One region of the Mesorhizobium sp. M0894 genome, then DNA from elsewhere that is predicted to be linked to it. Evidence: predicted binding sites of a transcription regulator. Region 1 holds the regulator's gene; each other region holds the start of a gene.
What was found. Region 1 encodes PhoB, which activates phosphate uptake and scavenging genes when phosphate is short. Its sites were predicted from a motif close to TGTCATNNANCTGTCAT; they were not measured.

Region 1 (4,178 bases):
CACCTGCATCTGACACTATTTGCCTCATCCGACACTATTTGTCGGCATTACCGACGGCTTCCGGTTCATGAGCGGCCGCGGCAAACCGGGAGGAAAGCAAAACGATGTCGGTCGGAATCCGCCATGACGATTTGCGCCGGCGCAACCGGGCGATGGTGATCTCGGCCGTGCGCCGGGCCGGCCAGCCATCGCGTACGGAGATCGCCGCAACCACCGGCCTCAGCCATTCGACCATATCGGCGATCTCTTCCGACCTGATACGGGAAGGCATCCTCGCCGAGAGCAAGGCAAGTGAGCCCGTTTCGTTGAAACGCGGTCGTCCGCAGGTCGGCCTCGCCCTCAACCCGGAAGCGGCGGCGGTGCTGACCGTGGTGTTGTCGCTGAATTTCCTGTCGGCCGCCATTATCGACTATACGGGACAGGTGGTCGCCGAGGAACAGCGCCGGCTGGACACGCTGACCATGCCGCGCGACGAGCTGATCCGTGAATGCATGGCCATCGTCCGGCGCCGGCTGCAGGATCCAGACCTTGACGTCCGCAGTGTCGCCCGCATCGCCCTGGCGATTCAGGGCATTACCGACTCCCCTGCACGCGCCATGCTGTGGTCGCCGATCACGCCGCAGACCGACATCGCCTTTGCCGACATGCTGGAGGGCGAATTCGGCATCCCGGCAACGGTGGAGAACGACTGCAACATGATGGCGGTGGCTTTGCGCTGGCGCAATCCGGATCGCTATCGCGACGACTTCATCGCCATCCTGCTTTCGCATGGCATCGGCATGGGGCTGGTGCTGAAGGGCGAACTGTTCACCGGGACGCATTCCTCGGGCGGCGAATTTGGCCACATGATCCATCGTCCGGGCGGCGCGCTCTGCCGTTGCGGGCGGCGCGGCTGCATCGAGGCCTATGCCGGCAACTACGCCATCTGGCGCAACGCCAGACAGATGAGCGACGACAGCGAACCGGTCGCCGACGTCAGCGACGCCGACATGCGAGCACTGGCGGCTCGGGCGCGCGAGAAAGATGGGCCGGAACGCGAGGCCTACCGCAAGGCCGGCGAGGCGCTGGGTTTCGGTCTCGGCTCGCTGTTCGCGCTGATCGATCCGGCACCGGTCGCGATGGTCGGCGCCAGTGCCGCCGCCTTCGATCTGATCGAGCCGGCCTTGCGGAAGGCAATCGCCCAGACCGCCGGCGGTCAGCATTCAGGCTCGATCTCCTTCGATACAGAGCCGAACGAATTGCCGCTGATCCGCGAAGGCTGCGCGATGCGGGCGTTAAGCTTCGTCGACCAGGAGATTTTCGCGCCGGGCGCGCAAATGAGGCCCAGCGTCAGAAAGAACGTAGCCTGACCAGGCGGGTCAATCTTCCCTGATCGCATAGCCGGCACCGCGGATGGTGCGGATGACATCCGGCATCCGGCCGTTGTTGACGGCTTTGCGCAGCCGCCCGACATGCACGTCGACGGTGCGTTCGTCGATGTAGATTGTCTCGCCCCAGACATTATCGAGTAACTGGCTGCGCGAGAAGACACGGCCCGGATGCCGCATCATGAACTCGAGCAGCCGGAATTCGGTCGGCCCGAGCCTGATTTCGCTCTTCTTGCGATAGACCCTGTGCGATTCGCGATCGAGCACGATGTCGCCGACCTTTAGCACGCTGGACAGCACTTCCGGCTTGGCGCGCCGCAGCAGCGCCTTGACCCTGGCCATGAATTCTGGTGTCGAAAACGGTTTCACCAGATAGTCGTCAGCGCCGGTCGAAAGACCGCGCACCCGGTCGCTCTCCTCGCCGCGCGCGGTCAGCATGATGATCGGCAGCCGCTCGGTTTCGGGGCGCACCCGCAACCGACGACAGAGCTCGATGCCGGAAACCGCTGGTATCATCCAGTCGAGCACCAAAAGGTCGGGCACATTCTCCTGCAAACGGATCTCGGCTTCGTCGCCGCGTGTCACCACCTCGACCTGGTAGCCTTCGGATTCGAGATTGTAGCGGAGCAGCACACCCAACGGCTCCTCGTCCTCCACCACCATTATACGTGGTGCGATCATCGGCTGGGCACCCCCATCATGTCACCGGTGCGGACATTGTCGTTTCGTCCTGCTTCGGACGATTGACCGGCAATTGCTCGCCGGTCAGCACATAATACGCATTTTCGGCGATGTTGGTGACATGGTCGCCGATCCGCTCCAGATTCTTGGCGCAGAACAGCAGGTGCGTGCAAGCGGTGATGTTGCGCGGATCTTCCATCATGTAGGTCAACAGCTCGCGGAACACGGACGTGTATTTGACGTCGATGCGCTCGTCGGCGGCACGCAGCTTGGCCAACGCGGCCGCATCGCCTGCAGCATATTCCTCGATGACACCCTGCACCTGGATGAGAACCAGCTGCGCCATCGCATCGATGGAATGCGATAGGTCGCGCGGTGTGACGCTAAGGCCGACCGCACTCACACGCTTGGCGATATTCTTGGCAAGGTCGCCGATGCGTTCGAGGTCGCCCGCCATGCGGATCGCTCCGACCACATGGCGAAGATCGTGGGCCATCGGCTGGCGTTTGGCGATCAGGGTGATGGCGCGGTCGTCCAGTTCGCGTTGACGCGCATCCATGATGGCGTCGTCGGAAACGACGCGTTGCGCCAGCACGTTGTCGGAATTCAACAGGGCCTTGGTCGCCCCGCCGACCATCGAACCGGCGAGGTCGGCCATGTCGCGGATCAGCTTGCTGATCTGTTCGAGATCCTCGTCGAAAGAAGCGACTGTGTGTTCGCCCATGGTCCTGTCCTCATATGCATGATCGGAACGGCTCAGCCGAAGCGGCCAGTGATGTAGTCCTGCGTGCGCTTCTCGCGGGGCGACGTGAAGATCTTCTCGGTCCGGTCGAACTCGACCAGTTCACCCAGATACATGAAGGCTGTCTGGCGCGACACGCGCGCCGCCTGCTGCATGTTGTGGGTGACGATGACGATCGTGTAGTCGGCTTGCAATTCGTCGATCAGTTCCTCGATCTTGGCAGTCGACAGCGGGTCGAGGGCCGAAGCCGGTTCGTCGAGCAGAATGACTTCCGGCTTCACGGCCACGGTGCGGGCGATACAGAGCCGCTGCTGCTGGCCGCCGGACAGGCTCAAGCCGCTGGCGTTGAGCTTGTCCTTGACCTCGCTCCACAGCGCGGCGCGCTTCAACGCCTGTTCGACGCGGCCGTCCATCTCGGACTTGCCGAGGTTCTCGTAGAGCCTGACGCCGAAGGCGATGTTCTCGTAGATCGACATCGGGAACGGCGTCGGCTTCTGGAACACCATGCCGATCTTGGTCCTGAGGAGGTTGAGATCCTGCGACCGGTCGAGAATGTTCTTGCCGTCGAGCAGCACCTGGCCCTCGGCCGTCTGTTTTGGGTAGAGTTCGTAGATGCGGTTGAACACACGCAGCAGCGTCGATTTCCCGCAGCCCGAAGGGCCGATGAAGGCCGTGACACTGCGCTCAGGCAGCGACAGGCTGATGTCCTTCAGCGCCTTGCTCTGGCCGTAGTAGAAGTTGAGATTCTTGACCTCGATCTTCGTCTTCTCGGCGACCGTTTTGGCCATCGTCATGTCTGGGGACAACATCTGTGTCATCTGTCCTCTCTGCGTCCGGTAAGGCTGCGGGCGAGGATGCTCAAGCCCAGAACCGTCAGGGTGATTATGAGTGCGCCGGTCCACGCCAGTTGCTGCCATTCCTCGTAAGGGCTGAGAGCGAACTGGAAGATGGTCACCGGCAGGCTGGCCATCGGCGCGTTGATATTGCTGCTCCAGAACTGGTTGTTGAGCGCGGTGAAGAGCAGCGGCGCCGTCTCGCCGGAAATGCGTGCTATCGCCAGCAATATGCCGGTGACGATGCCGGACAATGCGGCGCGGTATGCGACCGAACGGATCACCACCCAGCGTGGCGCGCCGATCGCGGCACCGGCTTCACGCAACGCGTTCGGCACCAGGTTGAGCATGTCTTCAGTGGTGCGCACGACCACCGGAATGACCAGGATGGCAAGCGCAACGGCGCCGGCAATGGCCGAGAAATGTCCCATTGGCCGCACCATCAGCTCATAGACAAACAAGCCGATGATGATCGACGGCGCCGACAACAGGATGTCGTTGATGAAGCGGACGACGGTGGTGATGCGCGAAAAGCGTCCATACTCGGCCATGTAG
Region 2 (4,178 bases), on a different contig from region 1:
GCAATTCGCCGCACGCTGGCACCAGGTCATCCAGAGTAGGAAAATGCTTGTAGACGGTGCCAACGGCGACATCGGCTTCCGTAGCGATATCCTTCCAAGTCGTGCCAAAGATGCCGTTCTGGGTGTGCAGCTTGATTGTCGCGTCGAGAATGCGCTGCCTCGTCTTGGCGAAGGCGGCAGTCCGGGAAGCCATGCTGTAGCGGCGAGGGGACATAGACGTCCACCCAAATAATTGAATGAACAATTCAATCATTTAATTTATCTGGAGTCAATCCAGATTCGCAGGAGCCACTCGCTATTCCCCACTCGGTATTTCATTATTCCCTCCATGAACCCGATCGAGCTTCTCGACTATGCCGGCGTCGCCGTCTTCGCGGCGACAGGTGCGCTGGCCGCCTCGCGCAAACAGCTCGACATTATCGGTTACCTGTTTCTGGCTAGCGTTGCCGGCATCGGGGGCGGAACGTTTCGCGACGTCATCCTCAACGTGCCCGTGTTCTGGGTGGGAAACCGCGACTATGTGCTAATCTGTGCGGCGGTGGCGGTCGTCGTCTTCTTCAGCGCACATCGTTTCGAGTCGCGCTACAAATTGCTGCTCTGGCTCGACGCCATAGGTCTTGCCGCATTTTCGGTGATTGGCGCGGCCAAGGGGCTGACGATCACCGGGTCACCTGCAGTTTCGATCGTCACCGGCATGCTCACCGCAACCCTTGGCGGCATTCTGCGCGATCTGTTGACAGGCGAGCCTTCGGTGCTCCTGAGACCGGAAATCTACGTTACCGCAGCGCTTGCCGGCGCCGGCCTCTACACACTTGGCGATTTCGCCGGACTGCCGCCGCTTGCGTCGGGCCTGGCAGGTTTCATGGCGGCTTTCTGCGTACGCGGCGGCGCGCTGAAATTCGGCTGGGCCTTTCCGTCCTACAAAAGCAAGCCTGGCCGGCGTCCGGAAGATATTCCCTGATTTAAGGTGTCAGGCTGCAAACCGCTGCGCTTCCCCGCCATAATAATTGACGTAGCGGGCACCGATCTCCTTGACCGGCATCACCACGAACACGTCGACCGTCGAGAATTCACGGTCGATGACGCAACCGTCGCCGATGCGCGCGCCGACGCGCAGATAGCCCTTGACCAGCGGCGGCATCGCGGCGATCGCCGCCTTGGTGTTAACGGCTTCGATCGGCATCAGATCCATCGAACAATAGCGCCCGGCGACGGCACGCACGTCCCACGATGAATTCGTCCGGCAGTGGTGGGCAAGATAGGTCAGCGCCTCTGCATGTGCCGCCGGCACGGTGCCGTGGAACGACGCGCAGCCGGTCATCACGCCAATGCCGTAATGATTGATATAGGCCCAGATGCCTTGCCACAGCGCCTCGATGGTGCGCTTGGAGCGGTATTCCGGCAGAACGCAGGAGCGGCCGAGCTCGAGGAAGCGCTGGCCGGGATGTCGCGCGATCAGCTTGGTCAACTCGAATTCGCCTTCGGAATAGAAGCCGCCCGCCGCCGCGGCAATCTCCTGCCGCAGCAGGCGGTAGGTGCCGACGATGCGGCGATGCTCGGGACCGGAAAGCGAAGTATCGAAGACCAGCAGATGGTCGCAGAGGGGATCGAAGCGGTCGGCATCGCGGCGGTCCTGCATCTGGAACAGGTCCTTCCTGGCACCAAGCTCGTCGTAGAACACCCGGTAGCGCACTTCCTGCGCGGCAGCGATCTCGGCCTCGTTGCGGGCGAGCCGCACTTCGAGATTGCCGATGCGGCCGAGCGATGCGCCTTTTATGACGGCATCGGCGTTCCGGCCGACGAGCAAAGGCCCGCTGGCGTTCGGCCGAGCATCACATTCCGGCATGACTGTATGCACGAGTGATTCTCCTTCGAGCCATCCCTCTTGGCACGGGGATACGGTGTAGGTGCAACAGGATTGTGACAGTACCGTGATACGGCTCTGCGGGCAATACTTCGTCGGCTGGGTAATCTATCGACCGTCTATGTTGTGCCTCAGGCGGCCACTTGCCCTTCAACCGCATGAACCAGGGCATCAGGGTCGAGCGGCTTGGTGACGAAGCCGCTGGCACCGTGGGCGAGCACGGCGTGGCGGGTCTTTTCCTGGCTGTCGGCCGACAGCACCATGATCGGCACCGGCGGAACCGCGGTCTCCTCCTCATGGCGGCGGATGGCGGCGATGGCGTCCAGCCCGTCCATGACAGGCATATGCAGGTCCATCAGCACCACGTCGTAGCGGTGCTTATGGCCGGTGCTGATGACCGCCTCGACCGCGGCCTTGCCGTTGCCGACCACTTTCACCCGATGCCCGGCCTTCAGGAGGGTGGCGCGGGCCAGCATGGCGTTGATGTCGTTGTCCTCGGCGATCAGCACCGACAGGCCCTGCTGGCGGCCGCCAATGGCGTGCCCAGCCTGCGCGCCGCGCTTTTGCGGTTGCGGCTCGGCGATGACCGGTGCGTGGCTGGTCAAAAGCACGCGCAGCAATGTCTCGCCGCGCACCGGCCTCGCCAGGAAGGTGGCGTAACCGTTGGCACGGAACTCGCCAAGCATGCCGCGGTCGGTCGGCGCGATCAGCGTCACCGCCTCGCAATCGACAAATCCGCTCTGGCGCAGGCGCCTGAGCAGCCTGCCGTCGCTTTGCTCCATGGCAGCATCGACCAGAAGCACGTTGCAGCCCTCGGCGAAAGGGGCGGCCTGGGCGGCGGCGGCGGCCAGATCGACCGTTCCGCCATTGGCGCGAATGGTGCGGGCGATGGCTTCGGCCTCGACCAGGTTCTTCGACACGATTACCGCATGCCGGCCCAACAGCGCGTTCTGGCGGATCTGCAGCGCCTCGACGGCGGAAATAGCGGGAATCTCGAAGACGAATTCGGATCCCTGGCCAAGCCGGCTCGACACCGAGATAGTGCCGCCCATCGCCGTCACCAGGCGCTTGGAAATCGCGAGACCGAGGCCGGCACCACCATGCGTACGGGTCGAGGTGCCGTCAGCCTGTTCGAAGTCCTCGAAGATGCGCTCCATGTCCTCCTCGCGCAGACCGGGGCCGGTGTCGGTGATGGTGAAGCGGATGCGGTTGGTGGTTTCGGTGCGGACGCGGCCGATGCTTGCCAGGACGCCGCCGCTGTCGGTGAACTTGACGGCGTTGCCGATAAGGTTGAGCAGCACCTGCCTGACCCTGCCGGGGTCGGCGGTGATCAGCTGCGGCACGTCGGGTTCGACATGGCAGCCGAGGCCGATATCCTTGGCAAAAGCCCGCGCCGCCAAAAGCTCGATGACATTGTCGGCGATCTCGCGCACCGACATCGGTTGCGGTTCGGGATCGAAGCGGCCGGCCTCGATCTTGGAATAGTCGAGCAGGTCCTCGATCAGCGCCAGCAGCGCGCTGGCCGAGGTCGAGATGGCGCCGACATAGGTCCGCTGCTCGGGCGAAAGGCTGGTGTCGGCGAGAAGCCGGGCCATGCCCATGATGCCGTTCATCGGCGTGCGTATCTCGTGGCTGACGGTGGCGAGGAAGCGCGATTTGGCCTGGCTCGCATATTCGGCCCGTTCGCGGGCGGTGATCAGCGAGGATTCGGCGCGTTTGCGGGCGGTGATGTCACGGGCGATGGCGCGATGCGAAACGGCGCCGCTGTCCTTGTCGCGCACCGACAGCTCGATCCAAGAGAACCAGCGTGGGCCGTCCGGCGTGCGAATGGCGACATCAGTGGAACTCAGGCATTCATGGTCGGAAAAGGCGGCGTCGGGAACGATGCCGACATCGATGCCTAGTTCGGCCAGGGTCTTGCCGGCGAGGTCGCGCTGGTCGGTTTCGACAAGGTCGGCGAAAACCTTGTTGGCGTAGACGATATGGCCGTCGCGGTCGCGGTGGACGACGAGATCGCCGAGTGCATCGATCAGACCGCGAAAGCGCTCCTCGCTCTCCTGCATCTCCCACATGCGGTCGGCCAGCGTCTCGATCTCGGCGCGACTGCGGGCGGTCGTGGCATCGAGAAGGGCCACCGCGCGACGCTGGGTGCGCCTGTTGCGCAGATGCATGGCGAGCCCGGCGATGGCTGTCGCCAAAAGGCCAATGGTGATGAAGATCGGCGCTCCGGTCAGATGCGACAGGCCTGCCAGCACGACGATGGCAACGAGAGTCAGGAAGGGCAGGCCGTGGCGGTTGGCGTCCGGCAATTCCG
Region 3 (4,178 bases), on a different contig from region 1:
CGCTTTCGCCCTCGGGCTTCGAGCGCTCCTTGGCCGCGACCTTGGCAGCCTGCTTTTCCGCCTTCTTGGCAGCCTTCTGCCGGTCGCGTTCCTTGCGTTCCTGACCGTAGTTCGGTGCTCGTGCCATATCGTTTCCTTTCATTGTGCTTGGCCTTTGCCTAGGAGCATTGGGCCACAAACACAACACCGCAAGGCACGATCGGCTCCATATCTCGTCGCAGTCCGGGGAGCCCCGCTTCAGGGCGTTTTTTCAGGCGCCGTCCCGGTCGAGGACGAGATCGGCGGGCCCGAACCGGTCCTTTGCCGTGAATTGCTGGTGCCAGTAGGGATAGAGCACGGGCGGCCTGCTGACCACGTCGAGGCGTGTGCGCTCCTCATCGCCGAGCACCAGGCTTGCAGCAGCGATATTGTCCTTGAAATGCGCTTCGGTTCGTCCGCCGATCACCAGCGAACTGACGGCGGGCCGGCCAAGCAACCAGGCAAGCGCCACCTGCGCTGCCGACACGCCGTGGTTCTTGCCGATATCGATCAGCACGTCGACGATCCGCCACAGCCGGTCCTCGTCGCGGATCGGCGGTTCCGACCAGCCGCTGAGCTGGCGGGCGGTCGGCTGGTCACGGTGATATTTGCCGGACAGCAATCCGCCGGCGAGCGGGCTCCAGACCAGCACGCCGAGCCCCTGGTCGACCGAGATCGGCAACAATTCATACTCGGCCTCGCGGGCTTCCAGAGTGTAGTGGATCTGCTGGGTGACGAAGCGCGGCTGGTGATGACGGTCACTGATACCGAGCCCCTTCATCACCTGCCAGCCGGAATAATTGGAACAGCCGACATAGCGGACCTTGCCCTGCGCGACCAGCGTGTCGAGCGCGGCGATGGTTTCCTCGAGCGGTGTCAGGCCATCCCACTCGTGCAGGAAATAGATGTCGATGACATCGGTCCTGAGGCGCTTCAGGCTCCTCTCGCATTCGCGGATCAGATGATAGCGCGACAGGCCTTCATCATTGGGGCCTTTGCCGATCCGCATGCGCGCCTTGGAGGCGATCAACACGTCGCCCTTGCGCTTGCCGCCGAGCGCCTCGCCGATGATCTCCTCTGACACCCCGTTCGAATAAACGTTGGCGGTGTCGATGACGTTGATGCCGGCATCGATGCAAAGGTCGATCATCCGGCGCGCCTCGTCGAGATCGGTCTTGCCGACCGCCGAAAACGCGCCGCCGCCGCCGAACGTCATGGTGCCCATGGTCAGCGTCGAAACCTTCAGCCCGGAACGGCCGAGAGTGCGGTATTCCATGTCGTATCCTCATGATTTTATCGGGAAAGGGCGTTTCAAACGACAGCCCTGAATGAACCGGGCATTTGTAGGATAATTCGTTCCGCTTGTCGCCCGTGTTGCAGGGCAACATCGATCACATCTTACGGATTGGACGCGCAGCCAGCGCAACAGCGGCTGCAATAAAACCGTCATTGCTGGCCTATACTAACATCGGTTCAGCGCTTCGATTTCCGGCCGCCGGGCCGGGCGGCAGAGCGCCTGACAGCGGCCGACACGGCCTGTAAGCGGAGCAGCGCAAATGACCGAGATAAAACAGAATTCCCCGGCCAGGGACTGGCTGGAAGCGGAACTCGCCGACACGCTCGACGAAGATTATGAGCTGGAAATCTCTGAGCCGGCGCTGTCGATGGAGATCGCCAAGATCTATAAGAATGCGCATCCGCCATCGATCGACCGCCTGCAATATTTTCGGGATCTAATCACGCTGCAATCCGAATTGATCAAGCTGCAGTCCTGGGTCGCCTATCACAAGAAGAAGCTCGTCGTGGTATTCGAGGGCCGCGACTCGGCGGGCAAGGGTGGCGTCATAAAGCGCATCACCCAGCGGCTCAATCCGCGCATCTGCCGCGTCGTAGCACTACCGGCGCCGACCGAGCGGGAGAAGTCGCAATGGTATTTCCAGCGCTACGTTCCGCATCTGCCGGCCGGCGGTGAGATCGTGCTGTTCGACCGCTCCTGGTACAACCGCTCCGGCGTCGAGCGGGTGATGGGCTTTGCCCAGCCGGATCAGGTCGAGGAGTTCTTTCGCGACGTGCCGGATTTCGAACGCATGCTCCTCCGCTCAGGCATTACGCTTGTCAAATACTGGTTTTCGATCACCGATGAGGAGCAGCAGATGCGCTTTTTGATGCGCATCCACGACCCGATGAAGCAATGGAAATTGTCGCCGATGGACCTCCAGTCGCGCGTGCGCTGGGAGCAGTACACCAAGGCCAAGGAAGAAACCTTCGCCCGCACCAACATCCCGGAAGCTCCCTGGTTCATCGTCGAGGGCAACGACAAGAAGCGGGCGCGGCTGAATTGCATCGACCATCTCCTCAAGCAAATGCCCTATGAGGAGGTGCCGCACGAGGAGATCACACTACCGGAGCGCGTCTTCAATCCCGAATACGAACGTCAGGTGCTGCCGCGCGAACTGTATGTGCCGGAGAAATACTGACTAAAGCAGCGAGGAGGGGCGCTGCCTCCGTGGGCAGCGCCCTGCAACAAGCTAGGCGCGCTCGATGATGACATGCGTGGCCTTCGGCGTCGCGACCTGCTCGCTGCAGCGGTAGCCGAGCTTGGGCATGTCGATGCCGGCAAAAAGGCTCTCGCCTGCGCCGAGCAGGACAGGTGAGATCGCCAGATGCATCTCGTCGATGAGCTTTTCTTTGAGATACTGCCGGATCGTAGAAACGCCACCGCCCAGCCGTACATCCTTGCCGTCAGCCGCTGCTTTCGCCTTCTCCAGCGCTGAGTGGATGCCGTCGGTCACGAAATAGAAGGTCGTGCCGCCCTCCATGACAATGGGATCCCGCTGATGGTGCGTCAGCACGAAGACCGGCACGTGGTATGGCGGATTGTCTCCCCACCAGCCTTTCCAGCTCTCGTCAGGCCACTCGCCGCGGATCGGCCCGAACATGTTGCGGCCGAGGATCCAGGCGCCGACATTCTCGAAGCTGCGCGCGGCGAACGCCTCGTCAGTGTCCGTGGTCCCGCCATCCTTGCCGAGAACCATCTTGCGGAAGGTGCGGGTGCCGAACATCCATTCGTGCAGGGCTTCCCCGCCAACACCCAGCGGGTTCTTCAGGTCTTGGTCGGGACCGGCGCCGAAGCCGTCGATCGACAAGGTGAAAGCGCTGACGCGAAGTTTGGACATGAGAGCCTCCTTGATAACCAATTGTGAGATGCAAGCAGTTATCGGGTAGCTTAACTGATTGCATTTTGCAAGCGGTTTTTTGAATCGCCGGGGCCAATCGCTTCCAAATCATGTTGGAATGACCAATCTCAATGTTGGCGCCGCCCCTCATCCGCCTGCCGGCACCTTCTCCCCGTATAGTGACGGGGCGAAGGGGCTGGCCGCAACCTCGGCGATGTTTTTGCAACGCTGGAGATTGGCGAAATCTTTTGCGAACGCGTCTTTCTCCCCGTCACTATACGGGGAGAAATGCCCGGCAGGGCAATGAGGGGCAGCGCAAACCTGAAGCGATTGCCTGCGGTGGCCATGTCGCGCTTTGGACGAAGGAACGTTACTCGATGTGGGCGCTACGGAGGCGCATCACCCCTTCAGCATCTCAGCCACTTCCGGCGCGAAATAGGTCAGGATGCCGTCGCAGCCGGCGCGCTTGAAGGCCAGCAGCGATTCAAGCATCGCCTTTTCCCCGTCGATCCAGCCATTGGCGGCGGCGGCCTTGATCATCGAATATTCGCCCGACACTTGATAGGCGAAGGTCGGCATCTGCAACTCGTCCTTCAGCCGGCGGATGATGTCGAGATAGGGCAGGCCGGGCTTGACCATCAGCATGTCGGCGCCCTCGGCGAGATCCTGCTCGGCCTCGCGCACCGCTTCGTCGGAATTGGCGTGATCGATGTAATAGGTCTTCTTGTCGCCCTTGAGCAGGCCGGCGGTGCCGACCGCCTCGCGGTAGGGGCCGTAAAAGGCGGATGCGAACTTGGTCGCATAGGACATGATCGCTACATCCTGAAACCCATTGGCGTCCAGCGCATCGCGGATGGCACCGATCCGGCCGTCCATCATGTCCGAGGGGGCGATGATGTCGGCCCCTGCCGCCGCCTGGATGACGGCTGCTGCCGTCACCTGCTCCACCGTTTCATCATTGACGATAATGCCGTCGCGCAAGAT

Region 2: the regulator PhoB is predicted to act here: its motif matches at 1,910-1,926, upstream of olsB (l-ornithine N(alpha)-acyltransferase).
Region 3: the regulator PhoB is predicted to act here: its motif matches at 1,452-1,468, upstream of ppk2 (polyphosphate kinase 2).

What each region holds. Positions count from the first base shown of each region.
Region 1 covers NZ_JAMYOG010000003.1:74,286-78,463, forward strand. Annotated here, with positions in the region: gene NKH91_RS06580 (ROK family protein) at 105-1,349, shown strand; gene phoB (phosphate regulon transcriptional regulator PhoB) at 1,359-2,048, opposite strand; gene phoU (phosphate signaling complex protein PhoU) at 2,065-2,772, opposite strand; gene pstB (phosphate ABC transporter ATP-binding protein PstB) at 2,805-3,608, opposite strand; gene pstA (phosphate ABC transporter permease PstA) at 3,605-4,178, opposite strand, start outside.
Region 2 covers NZ_JAMYOG010000001.1:556,189-560,366, reverse strand. Annotated here, with positions in the region: gene NKH91_RS02795 (TetR/AcrR family transcriptional regulator) at 1-253, opposite strand, end outside; gene NKH91_RS02790 (trimeric intracellular cation channel family protein) at 329-961, shown strand; gene olsB (l-ornithine N(alpha)-acyltransferase) at 971-1,846, opposite strand; gene NKH91_RS02780 (hybrid sensor histidine kinase/response regulator) at 1,996-4,178, opposite strand, start outside.
Region 3 covers NZ_JAMYOG010000009.1:100,407-104,584, reverse strand. Annotated here, with positions in the region: gene NKH91_RS18925 (hypothetical protein) at 1-127, opposite strand, end outside; gene NKH91_RS18920 (aldo/keto reductase) at 251-1,294, opposite strand; gene ppk2 (polyphosphate kinase 2) at 1,575-2,495, shown strand; gene NKH91_RS18910 (dihydrofolate reductase family protein) at 2,547-3,194, opposite strand; gene hemB (porphobilinogen synthase) at 3,594-4,178, opposite strand, start outside.